3 regions of the Novosphingobium sp. FG137 genome follow, and region 1 is predicted to be linked to each of the others. Evidence: predicted binding sites of a transcription regulator. Region 1 holds the regulator's gene; each other region holds the start of a gene.
What was found. The regulator LexA, encoded in region 1, represses DNA repair genes until DNA is damaged. The targets are predictions, from matches to a motif close to GTTCCNCNCTTGTTCT.
Positions count from the first base shown of each region.

Region 2: ACODS2_RS14435 (ATP-dependent helicase) is a predicted target of LexA. The motif match lies at 1,671-1,686, and genes of this name have one in related genera.
Region 3: ACODS2_RS16825 (Y-family DNA polymerase) is a predicted target of LexA. The motif match lies at 2,045-2,060, and genes of this name have one in related genera.

Region 1 is NZ_JBMDKN010000005.1:433,563-438,216, forward strand. It holds gene trpC (indole-3-glycerol phosphate synthase TrpC) at 1-136, shown strand, start outside; gene ACODS2_RS16620 (ribonuclease HI) at 129-524, shown strand; gene ACODS2_RS16625 (aspartate/glutamate racemase family protein) at 521-1,213, shown strand; gene moaC (cyclic pyranopterin monophosphate synthase MoaC) at 1,386-1,856, shown strand; gene ACODS2_RS16635 (molybdopterin molybdotransferase MoeA) at 1,853-3,064, shown strand; gene lexA (transcriptional repressor LexA) at 3,143-3,835, shown strand; gene ACODS2_RS16645 (ComEC/Rec2 family competence protein) at 3,829-4,654, opposite strand, start outside.
Region 2 is NZ_JBMDKN010000004.1:512,076-516,729, forward strand. It holds gene ACODS2_RS14435 (ATP-dependent helicase) at 1-1,667, opposite strand, end outside; gene ACODS2_RS14440 (MFS transporter) at 1,779-3,044, shown strand; gene rsmD (16S rRNA (guanine(966)-N(2))-methyltransferase RsmD) at 3,183-3,731, opposite strand; partial or broken gene ACODS2_RS14450 (pseudouridine synthase) at 4,085-4,654, opposite strand, start outside.
Region 3 is NZ_JBMDKN010000006.1:10,990-15,643, reverse strand. It holds gene ACODS2_RS16850 (DUF7146 domain-containing protein) at 1-61, opposite strand, end outside; gene ACODS2_RS16845 (hypothetical protein) at 88-375, opposite strand; gene ACODS2_RS16840 (DUF3768 domain-containing protein) at 375-752, opposite strand; gene ACODS2_RS16835 (hypothetical protein) at 775-1,125, opposite strand; gene ACODS2_RS16830 (SOS response-associated peptidase) at 1,231-1,857, opposite strand; gene ACODS2_RS16825 (Y-family DNA polymerase) at 2,094-3,341, shown strand; gene ACODS2_RS16820 (hypothetical protein) at 3,338-3,589, shown strand; gene ACODS2_RS16815 (Ros/MucR family transcriptional regulator) at 3,661-4,122, shown strand; gene ACODS2_RS16810 (AAA family ATPase) at 4,419-4,654, opposite strand, start outside.

The sequences.
Region 1 (4,654 bases):
GGCCGAAAGCGGCATCGGCGGCCACGCGGATGTGCTGACGCTGGCGCAGGCCGGAGCGAAAGCCTTCCTCGTCGGCGAAAGCCTGATGCGCCATGCCGATGTCGCTGCAGCAACCCGCGCGCTGCTGAATGGCTGAGATCAAGAGCGCGCGCGCTCTCAAGCTGTTCTTCGATGGCGGCTGCCGCCCCAACCCCGGCATGATGGAAACCGCCGTCGCGGCGCGCGGACGCATCTGGCACCGCCCGGCCATCGGCCATGGCACCAACGATGAAGCCGAATGGCAGGCCCTGCTCGATGCGCTGGATGTGGCGAGCGGGCTCGGCGCGGCTGACGTCGTGCTCCTCGGCGATTCCGCCATGGTCGTTGCGCAGGCCAGCGGCACGCTGAAGCCCCGCCCTGCCTTCACCCGCTTCCACGCCCACTTTCAGGAGCAGGCCACCCGCTTCACCCGTATCCGCATCCGGCGCATCAACCGCACGCAAAACCTTGCCGGAATCGCTCTCGCTAAGGCTTGGCCCAGATGAAAACCTTGGGATTGATCGGCGGGATGAGCTGGGAAAGCTCCGCCGAATACTACCGCCTGATCAACCAGGGCGTGCGCGATCGGCTCGGCCCCACGGCCTCGGCACGCCTCGTCCTGTGGTCGTTCGATTTCGCCGAGATCGCGGCGCTGCAGGCTGCCGGCCAATGGCGCGCGCTCGATGCTCTGATGGTCGATGCCGCCCGCCGGCTCGAAGCGGCTGGTGCAGAAGCCCTCGTGATCTGCACCAACACGATGCACAAATCGGCGCCCGAAATCGAGGCGGCATGCGCCCTCCCGCTGCTCCATATCGCCGATCCCACGGCAGAGGCGCTAAAGGCCGGCGGCCACACCAGGGTCGCCCTCCTCGGCACCGCCTTCACCATGGAGCAAGCCTTCTACCGCGCCCGGCTCGAAGAGCGGCACGGCCTCGAAGTATTGGTGCCGGAGGCTGAAGACCGCGCCCTCGTCCACCGCGTGATCTACGAGGAACTCGTCGCGGGCCGGATCGAGGAGGCCTCCCGCGAAGCCTATCGCGCCGTGATCGCTCGCCTCGTGGCACGCGGGGCCACTGCGGTGATCCTCGGCTGCACCGAAATCATGCTCCCCGTCGGCCCGGAAGACAGCGCGGTGCCGCTCTTCGATACGACCCGCCTGCACGCCGAAGCCGCTGTCGCGCTGGCTCTGGGCTGACGGCGCGCTATCAGCATTGCCATCTGTCCTACAGCCAAGCCTTGTGGCATCACGCAGCCATGAAACCGCGCATTTCCTTGGTGCTTGAGCCACTTTTCCGCCCCGAAGACCCCGCCCTCGCGTTCTCGCTCAGGACTGTGTCAACTGTGTCAACTTTGTTGGATTTCAGGGCATGAGCGAGCTTACCCACCTCGATTCGCAAGGCCGCGCCCGCATGGTCGATGTCGGCGGCAAGGCCGAGACGCAGCGCGTCGCCGTCGCCAAGGGCCGAATCCGCATGAATGCAGCCACGCTCGCCGCGCTGCGTGATGGCACCACGCCCAAGGGCGATGTCCTCGCCGTCGCCCGCATCGCCGGGATCATGGCGGCCAAGCGCACGGCCGAGCTGATCCCGCTGTGCCACCCGCTGGCGCTCGATGCCGTCAGCGTCGAATTTGCTTTCGTGGAGGACGGCGTCGAGGCCCGCGCCACCGCCTCGCTCACCGGCCGCACCGGGGTCGAGATGGAAGCCCTCACCGCCGTCTCGGTCGCGCTCCTCACCGTCTACGACATGGCGAAAGCCATCGACAAGGGCATGGTGATCGACGGTGTGCGCCTGATCGAAAAGCGCGGCGGCAAATCCGGCGATTGGCGCGCGCCGTGAGCCAACCGCAGGCACCGGCTCGCCCCAACCCGCCCCTTGCGCTTGAGGAAGCGCAGCGCCGCCTGATGGCCCTCGCCCCCGCGCTCCCTATCGAGCACCGCGCCACCGCCGATTGCCTCGGCTTCCATCTTGCCGAGCCGCTCGCAGCGCTGCGCACGCAGCCCGCTGCCGATGTTTCCGCGATGGACGGCTACGCCCTGCGCGCCGCCGATCTCCCCGGTCCCTGGCGCGTGATCGGCGAAAGTGCCGCTGGCCGGCCCTTCGCGGGCACTGTCGGCCCGAGCGAGGCCGCGCTCATCAGCACCGGCGCGCTTGTCCCCGCCGGCGCGGACATGGTGCTCATCCAGGAAGATGCATCGCGCGAGGGCGATACGCTCACCCTCACCGGCACGCCGCCCGAGCCGCCTTCCCGCCATATCCGCCCCGTCGGCATGGATTTCCGCACCGGTGATGTGCTGATGGCCCCCGGCACGAAGATCGGCGCCGCGCAGATCGCATTGGCGCTCACCGCAGGCCACGCCCACTTGCCCGTGCGCCGCCAACTCCATCTCGCGGTGATCGATGGCGGCGACGAACTTGCCGCACCCGGCGCCGAGCTTGCCGACCACCAGCTTCCGGCCAGCAACAGCGCCATGCTCGCCGCGCTTGCCACCCAGCCCGCTGTGCGGATCACCCGGATCGGCCCGGTACCAGACCGGCTCGAGGCGCTGAAAGCCGCGTTCGACGCCGCGCGCGATGCGGACGTCATCGTAACCAGCGGCGGCGCTTCGGTCGGCGATCACGATCTCGTCCGCCCCGCGCTTGCCGAACTCGGCGCAGAGCTTGCCTTCTGGCGCGTCGCGATCAAGCCCGGCAAACCGCTGCTGATCGCGACGCGCGGGACGCAGGTCATCCTCGGCCTGCCGGGCAACCCCGCCGCGGCCTTCGTCACCGGTTTCCTCTTCCTCCTCCCTGTCATCCGCGCCGCGCTGGGGGCTGCCGATGCAATGCCGCGCCCCATCCCCGCCGCGCTCAAGGAAGCCATGCCCGCAGGCGGCAGCCGCATGGAATTCCTGCGCGCCGTGTGGGACGCGGGCGAAGTCTCGCTCGACGGACTGCAGGATTCCGGCGCGCTGTCATCGCTTGCCCGCGCCAACGCCCTCGTTGTGCGCCCGGCGAACGAACCCGAAACACCTGCAGGTCAGTTTGTTCCTGTATACCTGCTGTAAATGCACGGAATTGCTTGACGACCTCTTTTTCGTTGCTTATTCGTTCCGCATTCGTTCACTAGATGGGAGTGCGCACGGATGCTCACGCGCAAGCAGCATGAACTGCTGACCTTTATTCAGACCCGCCTTGAGGCAACCGGCATCTCCCCCTCGTTCGAGGAAATGAAGGAAGCGCTCGATCTCAAGTCGAAGTCGGGCGTACACCGGCTTATCTCGGCGTTGGAAGAACGCGGCTTCATCCGCCGCCTGCCCAACCGCGCCCGCGCCCTCGAAGTGATCCGCGAAAGCGATGCGGGCGGCGCCAAGCCCGCGCAGCGCGCCACGGCGAGCACGACCGCCGCGCTCGCCCCGCTGCGCAGCCCTGCCCCCGCGCGCGAACCCGCCAACGATGTGATCGAGATCCCGCTGCACGGCCGCATCGCCGCAGGCGTCCCGATCGAGGCGATGGAAGGCACGTCGATGCTCCCCGTTCCTGCCGCACTGCTCGGCTCGGGTGAGCACTATGCGCTCGAAGTTTCGGGCGACTCCATGGTCGAAGCCGGTATCCTTGATGGCGACTATGCGCTCGTGCGCCGCACCGATACCGCGCGCGATGGCGAGATTGTCGTCGCGCTGGTGCGGGGGGAAGAGGCAACGCTCAAGTACCTGCGGCGCGAACGCGGCATGGTCCGCCTCGATCCCGCCAATGCGGCCTATGATCCGCAGTTCTACCAGCCACACGAAGTGCAGGTTCAGGGCAAGCTTGCGGGGCTCCTCCGCCGCTATCACTGAGTGGACGCAGGGTCCGGCCCTCCGGTAGCAACCGGGGCCGGACCTTTCCCCTTCCCCCTTGGCTGCCAAGGGGGAAGACGGTGGAACCAGCCGTGATCGCCTTGGGTTTCAGCGACCGTGCGCACCCGGCCCGATACGAGATCGATGGCCAGCCCGCCCGTCTGGCCCAGCAGCGCCCGATCAGCCTTCAGCAGCCGCGGCTTGCAGGCGCTTGGCAGGCGGCGATCCGCCACCACGATATCGGCCCGCGCGCAGGCCGCCGCGAGCACCGGGATCGCCACCAGGTCCTTGCCCCGCGCCATCAGCAGATCAAACCGCCGTCCACCCCGCACCAGCGAGACAGCACAGAAATCCGGGTTGCACCGCGCGCCCTTCCAGTCCTCCAGCGCCACCGCGTCGCCCGTCATTCCCGCGTTTTCCAGCAGCGCCGTGCGGGTATAGCTCTCCTCACGCACCGCGCGCAGCACAAGCAGGTCCGGCCCCTCACCAGTGATCCCCACATGGTGCCCATCACCTGAAACCAGCACATCCGGCGTGCGCGTCAACATCAGCGCCAGCACCCCCAGCGCGATCGGCACGAAGCCCCAGAGACGCACTCGCCCGCTCCACAACGCGATCCACAGCAACCCGCCGACGAACAGCGCGAATGTTGCGCCGCTCATCCCCGGCATCATCGTCACCGCACCCGGCTGGCCCGCCACCAGATGCGCGAGCCACAGCAGCAGTTCGAGCGACTTGCCCACCGCCCACCACGCCGGCGCGCCCAGCCCGACAAGGTCGAGCGCCAATGCCAGTGCGATGAGCGGCATCGTGAGCACT
Region 2 (4,654 bases), on a different contig from region 1:
GTCATCACGGTGACCTTCTCGGTATCCGCCGCGGCGTCGTTGTCCATGACAAGGCTGACGTGTTCGAGGAAATCGCCGAGCGTCTCGTATTCCTCCATCGCGCGGGCGAGTTCGGTGAGGTTTTCGAGGCGACCTGAGGCTTCGGTGCTTTTTTCGGCCTGCAAGGCGGCGGTGTAGCCAGATTCATCGAGCACGGTGCGCATCAGTTCGGCGGGGGTGAGCGTCGCGATCCCGTCGCGCCAGCCGATGAAGCTGCGCATCAGGCTGGACAGCGTGGCGCGGGCGCGGGCGGGGAGTTCGTCGGTATCGCACAGTTCGATTGCGGCGGCGGCCAGCGGAATGCCGCGCGCGCGGGCGTGGCGATGAAGCTTCTCCAGCGTCTTGTCACCCAGCCCGCGCTTGGGGGCGTTGTAGATGCGCTCGAAGGCGAGGTCGTCTTGCGGGGAGGCGATGACGCGCAAGTAGGCGAGCGCGTCGCGCACTTCGGCGCGTTCGTAGAAGCGGAAGCCGCCGACGATCTTGTAGGACAGGCCGATCTGGATGAAGCGGTCCTCGAACTCGCGCGTCTGGAACGAGGCGCGCACGAGGATGGCGATGCGGTCCAGCGGCGCGCCTTCGCGCTCGAGGCGCTCGATGTCCTCGCCGACGCGGCGGGCTTCCTCGGGGCCGTCCCACACGCCGATGACGCGGACCTTGTCGCCGCCGTTCACCTCGGTCCACAGCGTCTTGCCGAGGCGCTGGCTGTTTTCCGCGATGACCCCGCCGGCGGCGGCGAGGATGTGCGGGGTAGAGCGGTAGTTCTGCTCCAGCCGGATCACCTTGGCGCCGGGAAAATCCTTTTCGAAGCGCAGGATATTGGCGACTTCTGCGCCGCGCCATGAGTAGATCGACTGGTCGTCATCGCCCACTACGCAGATGTTCTTGCGCCCTTGCGCGAGGAGGCGGAGCCAGAGGTACTGGACGGCGTTGGTGTCCTGATATTCGTCCACCATCACGTATTTGAAGCGGCTCTGCCAAGATTCCAGCACTTCGCGGTGCTGCTTGAAGATGGTGAGCATGTGGAGCGTGAGATCGCCGAAATCGCAGGCATTGAGCGCGCGCAGGCGGTCTTGATAGAGCGCGTAGAACTTCGCGCCCTTGCCGTTTGCATAGGCCTCGTTGTCGAGCGCATCCAAGTCCTTGGGGCCGAGGCCACGGTTTTTCCAGCGGTCGATCAGGCCCGCGAGCTGGCGCGGGGGCCAGCGCTTGTCGTCGATCCCTTCGGCCTGGATGAGCTGCTTCAGCAGGCGCAGCTGGTCGTCCGTGTCGATGATCGTGAAGGTGCTTTGCAGGCCGACCAGTTCGGCATGGCGGCGCAGCATCTTGGCGGCGACCGAGTGGAACGTGCCGAGCCAGGGCATACCTTCTACCGAAGGGCCGATCAGCTGGCCGACACGCTCACGCATTTCGCGCGCGGCCTTGTTGGTGAAAGTGACGCAGAGAATCTCGGGCGGCCAGGCGAGGCGCGAGCGCAGCAGGTGCGCAAGGCGCGCGGTGAGCGCGGCGGTCTTGCCGGTGCCCGCGCCCGCGAGCATGAGCACGGGGCCTTCGGTCGTCAGCACGGCCTCGCGCTGCGGGGGATTGAGGCCTTCAAGCCAGGCGGAATCAGGTGCGGTTACAAGCGTCACACCGGAACAAGTAGGGAACTTCGCCGGTGCGTGCAAGTCTGCGGGGAGGAGGCTGGTTGCGCCAACCGAAGCGAGCGGGCATGGCACCCATGAAGCCGGGGTAGGGGATATATGAACACTGCAAATCCGTTCGTGGTCCACGCGCGTGTGCTCATGGCCAGCCTCGTCGGCACGGCGGTCGAGTTCTACGATTTCTACATCTTCGGCACCGCCGCCGCGCTGGTAATCGGGCCGCTGTTCTTCCCCGCCGAGAGCCAGGCCGCGCAAACGCTGCTGGCGCTGATGACCTTCGGGATCGCGTTCTTTGCGCGTCCGGTGGGCGCGGTGGCGTTCGGCCATTTCGGGGACCGGATCGGGCGCAAATCAACGCTGGTCGTCTCGCTGCTATTGATGGGTGTCTCGACCTTTCTGGTCGCCTTCCTGCCCGGTTATGCGGTGGCAGGATGGCTTGCACCTGCGATGCTGTGCTTGCTGCGCTTTGGCCAGGGGTTCGGCCTTGGCGGTGAATGGGGCGGGGCGTCGCTGCTCGCGGTCGAGAATGCGCCAAAGGGTATGGAAGCCCGGTTTGGCATTGCCGCGCCGCTGGGGGCACCGCTGGGGTTCCTGTTTGCCAATGGGTTGTTCCTGCTGCTGGGGCTCTTCCTGTCCGAGTCGGACTTCCTCAGCTGGGGGTGGCGCGTGCCGTTTCTGGCGAGTTCGCTGTTGGTGATCCTGGGGCTGTGGATCCGGCTGCGTATCGGCGAGACGCCCGCGTTCAAGGCCTCGCTGGAAGCCGCGCCGCCGCCGCGCGTGCCGCTGGGCAAGCTGCTGGCAGACCATCCCGGCGCGGTGCTGGCGGGCACGATGGGCGTGATCGCGTGCTTTTCGCTGTTCTATCTTGCGACGACCTTCGCGCTTTCATTCGCGACGACCAAGCTGGGTTACCCGCGCGAGACGGTGCTGGCGATCCAGCTGGGCGCGGACGTGGTGTTTGCGATCGGCATCGTGGTTTCGGGCTGGTGGTCCGATGCCGCCTCGCCGCGGCTGGTGATGGCGGTGGGGGCGGCGCTGACCGGGCTGGTAGGGCTTGTCTTTGGCAGCGGGCTTGCGGCGGGATCGCTGCCGGTGCTGTTCCTGACGCTCTCGGCCACGCTGTTCGTGATGGGGCTGTGCTATGGCCCGATCGGGGCTTGGCTGCCTTCGCTCTATCCGGTGGATGTGCGCTATACGGGCATTTCGCTGGCGTTCAATCTGGGCGGGATCGTCGGCGGAGCGCTGGCGCCGCTGGGAGCCGCGTGGCTTGCGGTGCATGGCGGTGTGGTGTGGACAGGGCTGGTGCTGACGGCGGCTGGGGTGGTGACGCTGGTGGGGGTGCTGGCGGCGCCGCGGGGGGTTTAGGAAGATTACCCCTCCGACCCGCCTGCGGCGGGCCACCTCCCCATTTGTGCTTTGCAAAAATGGGGAGGACCGTATTGCCCTCCCCATTTTCACGAAGTGCAAATGGGGAGGTGCCTGAGCGAAGCGAAGGCGGAGGGGTTATTCCGCCACCCGCATCAGTGTCAGCCTTGCCTTGCCGACCTTTCGCTCCGCATCGATTTCAAGGCTGCGCACGCCGGCGGGTTCATCGGCATGGGTTTCAAGGCTGACCCAGGTGCCGGGACCGATCCAGCCGAGCCGCAGCAAGCGGTCGATGGCAACTGCGCCCGCGCCCGAGCCGTAGGGCGGATCGAGCATCACCACATCGAGCGGGGCTGGCACGGGGCCGAGCGCGAGGACCGAGGCGGCGCGCACGTCGCACTGGGCCTGCGCATGAAGCGCGGCGATATTGGCGCGAAGGGCGCGGATCGCGGCGGCGTCCTGCTCCACGAACACGGCCTTGGCCGCGCCGCGTGAAAGCGCTTCGAGGCCGAGCGCGCCCGAGCCTGCGAAGAGGTCCGCAACCGTGAGCTCCTCGAAGCTGCCTAGGCGGCTGGTGAGCATCGAGAACAGCGTTTCGCGCGTACGGTCTGCGGTCGGCCGCGTGGTGTCGCCCGCCGGGGCCGAGAGCTTGCGACCGCGCCAGGTGCCGGCAATGATCCGCAGCATCAGCGCTTGGCTCCGGGCCGCCCGCCGGGCTTTCTGGGCGAACTGCGCAGCGTCCTGCTCGGCGCGCGTTGATCGGGCCCGGGTGACGGCGCCTCGGCGGGAGTCTTGGCATAAGGCCGGTTGGGATAGGTTTTCGCGGGCTGCTTGGGTGCGGAAGGCTTGGCGACAAACTGACCAGCATCGGCGGAAGGCCGCACACGTTCGGCGCGCGCGCGCGAAGGCCGTTCGGGCTCGCGCAGCGGGCGCGCCGGCCTTGCGGGCTTGGCGGCTTCTTCAACCGGCTTCGGCGCGCGCGGCGCATAGGCCTTTCCGGCGTGGACGGCCTGCTGCACGCGGGTGGCGTGATCGCCGGCGAGGCCCTTGCGGAAGCGCTCGACCACGACCTGCGGCACTTCCTCAGCGCCCCCGCGCGGCAATTCGCCGAGATCGAAGGGGCCATAGCGCAGGCGCAGCAGGCGCGAGACTTCGAGGCCGAGATGTTCGAGCACGCGGCGGACTTCGCGGTTCTTGCCTTCGGTGAGGGTCAGCTCGATCCACTTGTTGCGGCCGGCGCTGCGTTCGAGATTGGCGTTGATCGGGCCGTAGTGGATGCCCTCGATCTCGATCCCCTGCATCAGATCGTCGAGCTGGATCTGCGAGACATCGCCGAACGTGCGCGCGCGGTAGGTACGCGGCACGGCGTTGGCGGGCAGTTCCATCGCGCGCTTCAATTCGCCGTCGTTGGTGAGGAGGAGCAGCCCCTCGGTGTTGATGTCGAGCCGGCCGACCGGCATCACGCGGCCAGCGCCTTCGGGCAGGGCATTGCGCAGCGCGGTGTAGATCGTCGGGCGGCCGGTGGGATCGCGCTCGGCCGTGATCAGGCCCGAGGGCTTGTGGAACATGAACAGGCGCGGAGGTTCCGGGGCGGCGACGGGATTGCCGTC
Region 3 (4,654 bases), on a different contig from region 1:
TCCAGCGCCCGCCGAGGCGCTCCACAATGGCGAGCGTCTCAGCCGTGGGTTGATAGCGCATGGTAAGCGGTCCTGATGATGGTGAGATCAGCCACGGCAATGGCGGCAGCCAGAGCCGTCGCAGCAATCGGCCCAGGCGCTGATGTGCAGGGTCGATCCGTCCGTGAAACGGGCGGATACGCCGGTGGCATATTCCAGCGTGCTAGCGTCGCGGTCGAGCTCGAAGCGCCAGTCCTCCTCAAGCCTTTCCCAGACCTCGTAAATGTGGACGAAGTTGCAGTTGAAGTCGGGAAAGGAATGGCGCGCGAGGTCGGCGATGGTGACCTCGGCACCGAACCTTTCGTGGGCGCGGTCGACGACAAGCTGCCCGCACATCAGTAATCCTCGGGCAGCAGGATGGTCATCACCCGCGTGGTGACCGAGGCATCGGCCGGATCCTCCGAGCCGAATTCCATCGCTGCGTCATAATAGTCGATCTTCATCCAAACCTTGCGGCCGAGGAACTCGATGGCGGCGAAATCGCGCTCGGGGCTGTCCTCGGAGAAGGTGCAATGGCGAAAGGCCGCCATCAGGCGGGCTTGCAGGACGATAGGCTCTTCGGGCGCGCCCTCGGCCTCGGCCAGTCTTTCGAGGCAATTGCGGGTGATAACAACGCGGGCCGTCCGATCGAGGCCGAGGCGGGTGCGGTCATTGAGCCGGGCGATCTGTTCCAGGCGCGCGTCAGCGCCCGCCGGCGTGGCGGTGGTCAGCATGATGGTTCTCCGGTGGTGGGGTTCAGGCGGCGGACGTGGCGAGCGCGGCCAGTGCGGGATCGATGGCGAAGCCGAGCGCTTGGGCCAGCGCGATGGCGGCCGCGATGTCGTCGGTGCTGATGTTGAATGCGGCGGCGAAATCCGCCAGCGTCTCATGCGCTTTGGGCTGGACGCCATGGAGTTTGCCCGTCACCTGCGTGACAGCAAAGGGCCAGCAATGGGCCACGCCGACGACGCCTTCCGGCAGAATAAGCAGCGTGTCTCCGCTGGCGATTCGATCGTCGGTCTGGGTGGCGTCATAGGCGTTGCCGGTACTGGCAAAGCCATGAATGCGCCGGGGTGTGAAGGCGAAGCGTTCGCTATCCGTGAGCATCGAGGGGGCAACTTTCGGGCGAGCGGAATTGCTCGCCACGCCACCTTCCACCTCAACTTTTTAGCTGTCGCCCAGACATCATTCTGTGCCTGACGGCGAATAGCGTCATTCGAATGGCAACATTCCCATCAGACCGCGCCCCGCCCACCGGGTCGTGGTCTGCTCAACAGCCAGTTCGTCGTCCCATGTCCGGCAAAGCCCGAAGGCTTCACGCGGAGAGCCTTCAATCCATGTCTTCCAGTGATCCTGCCGCAAGATCACCGGCATCCGATCGTGGACCTCGCGCATCTGGGGCGAGCTTTCGACCATGACCATCGTGTAGGCATCGCCCCATTCCTCGGTGGCGCGCCACAGGCCTGCCACCGCAAAAGGCTCGCCTCCGGGGAGCGAATACCAAGTCCGGGTCATATGGCCGGTCTCACCTTCCGGCTCGGCCCAGGCCGAGACGGGGATAAGGCAGCGGCGGCTTTCAAAGCTGGCCCGCCAGAAGGCGGTGCTCAGCTTGTCGTCACGGGCATTGGTGACGGGCTTGGGCTTGAGTTTCTGGCCATTGCGGCCAGTCATAATCAGCGGGAAGCCCCAGTTCATAACTTTCAGGCGGCGCCCGGCCATCACCAGACCAGGATAACCGGGATAGACTTCTTCGCTGTAATTGGCGCCTTGGGTGGCCTCGACACCAAACAGGTGGGCAATGTCGGCAGCAGGTTTGTTCAGGCGATAAAGATTACACATGCGACCTTGCCTCTCCCCCGGCAGGTTGTCTGTCAACCGCCACAGGCCTGAATATGGTTTTTGGCCCCGGCAGGCGGGCCGAGGATAAGCAGGCAGCTTGCCCCAGATTTTCCAAAGAGCGGCCTTCGGGCCGACCATTTTTGCCCGATGGTCTGTGCCGACCGGGCCATGCCCCTATTGCCTACAAGTTCCTATTATGTTCTCATTTATGGCTCACCCGATTCGGGCTGGAGCCCATGCGAAAACCAACGACGATTGAACACCTTTACCTTGATTTTGATGGATTCTTTGCTTCCGTCGAACAATTGCGCGACCCTCGCCTGCGGGGGCGGCCAGTTGGCGTGATCCCCTATGCCGGCGGCGGGCGCACCTGCATCATCGCGTGCTCGCGCGAGGCGAAGGCGCGCGGCGTGAAGAACATCATGATGGTCGATGAAGCACGCCGGATCTGCCGCGACATCGTTCTGGTGCCGCAAAAACCGGATCTCTATCGCAGGGCGCACAATGCCCTGATTGCGGAGATCGGGTCGGTGATCCCGGTCGACCAAGTGAAGTCGATCGACGAAGTCTCGTGCTGGCTGGACGAGACCCAGCGGGGCGAGCCCACCGACCTTGCCCAGCGGATCAAGAACACCATCCGCTACAACATCGGCGCGACATTGACCTGCTCGATTGGCTTTGCCGCCAACCGGCATCTGGCCAAAATCGCCAGCGACACCAAAAAGCCCGATGGTCTGACGATCTGGTATCCCGAAGACGTGCCCGCTCAACTCGCAAGGCTGAAGCTGGACGATATTCCCGGCATTGGCCGCTCGATGGTGAAGCGGCTTGCCGCAGCCCGCGTCGGCGACGTGCCGGGCCTGCTCGCGCTGCAACCCAAGCAGATGCGGGCGCTTTGGCGCAATGTGACGGGCGAGCGGCTTTGGTACGCGCTCCATGGCTATGCGGTGGAGGCGCCGGAAACCGAACGGAACATGTTCGGCCATGCCCGCGTACTGCCGCCCGATCATCGTAGTCTGGATGACGCGCGTACCATCGCCCGCCTGCTGCTGGTCAAGGCCGCAAGGCGGATGCGGCGGTCCAATTTCTATGCCTCGGCGCTCTATCTCTGGCTCAAGGGCTTCGAGCGTGGCTGGGGCAATGTCGCTCCACTGGGCGAGGTTCAGGACGACATGGCTATTCTCGCCGCGCTCGGCGAACTGTGGGAGCGGGTGACGGCCGTAATCCCGCCGGCGACCAAGATCATGCGCGTCAGCGTGACGTTGGGGGAACTGACGCTCGACACGGCGCGGCAGCCCGATCTGTTCGCCAATGACGACAAGGAGAGGCAGCGCTGCGAGGCGTTGAGCCGGACCATGGACGGCCTCAATTCCCGCTTCGGCCAGACGGTGGTGAGCGTCGGCCCCTGGGCGCCGCCCGCCGGTGGCAATGTCGGATCGAAGATCAGCTACACGCGCATTCCAGAGGCGGAGGACAATTGGTGAGCTGGCTCGACGCCATCCAGTTGCGCGATCTCGATGCCGAAACGCGGCTCGAACTCACCTGCCGCACCTGCGGCAAGGTGCGCTTCGTGACGCCGGCGCATTTGCTCACGCTTGGCGATTTTGGACACCTATGGCTGTCGGAAGTCCAGGCCCGCGCCCGCTGCAAGCAGCGTGGCTGCAAAGGCGCGATGCGCCTTGCCATGCCGCAGCGCGGGGGAACGAAAGGTTTTGTTGGGGGTATTGCCTGATTACCCCCTCGTGACTGAAAAATATTGCGCTATGCAGGTGTCGTCACCGAATGGATGAGGACATTATTTCCATGGCCGATGAAACGCTGCTGATGCTGGCCGCCGATATTGTTTCCGCTCATGTCAGCCACAATGCCGTTGCGGCTGACCAACTGCCAGTGCTGATCCAATCGGTCTATACCTCGCTGGCTGGCCTAGGTCAGGCGCCCGCTCCGGTGGAAGAAAAGCGCGAGCCTGCCGTCTCGGTGCGCTCCTCGGTCAAGGCCGATGCCATCACCTGCCTCGAATGCGGCGCGAAGATGAAGATGCTCAAGCGGCACCTCTCAACCGATCATGGTCTGAGCCCTGCCGAGTATCGCACGCGCTGGCACCTAGCCGCTGACTATCCGATGGTCGCGCCTGACTACGCCGCAAAACGCAAGGAATTGGCGGTGAAGATCGGTCTCGGCCGCAAGCCGAAGGCAGTTGCCGAGGCTGCGCCTGCGCCGAAAATCAAGGCCGCGCGACGAAAGAAGCAGGTGGCACCTGCGTAAGGGTGCTGTGGGAAAATGTTCCGAACCGCCAGGCTGGCGCGATTTGGGACAAACCAGCCGTATAACGTGGCGATTCTGAACGTCAGTCTACGCCGAAACCGGCTGTTTGCCGGGGCCGCGATGACACTATCTCCTAGGACAAAGCCGTCGGACGATCCGGACGGCAGCAACTAACAACAAGGGCGTTTAGCTGCCAATCGGCCAAGCAGGATTGCGGTCAGATTGCGGCGGAGAATCGCTCCTGCATCATTCGGCGAAGGCCGCTTGGCAGAATGTTAAGGCTTCGTCCGCGAGCATCACGCGGCCTGCTCCTGACGGCTTCGGATGTCGGCGATCCACTTTGCTAACATCTCGATCTCGGTTTCGATGACTGATGGTGCGGGCAGCGGTGGATTGATTTCACCAGGCTGGCTGTGGAGCAGAGCTGAGCAACGCCCGAATGCTTCTCGCATAGTGTTGCAGTCGCTGTCGGTCAGAACGGTTAGCCTGATGAGGCCTGTCGTGTCCACTTTCCGGGATAGGCGGCGAAGCA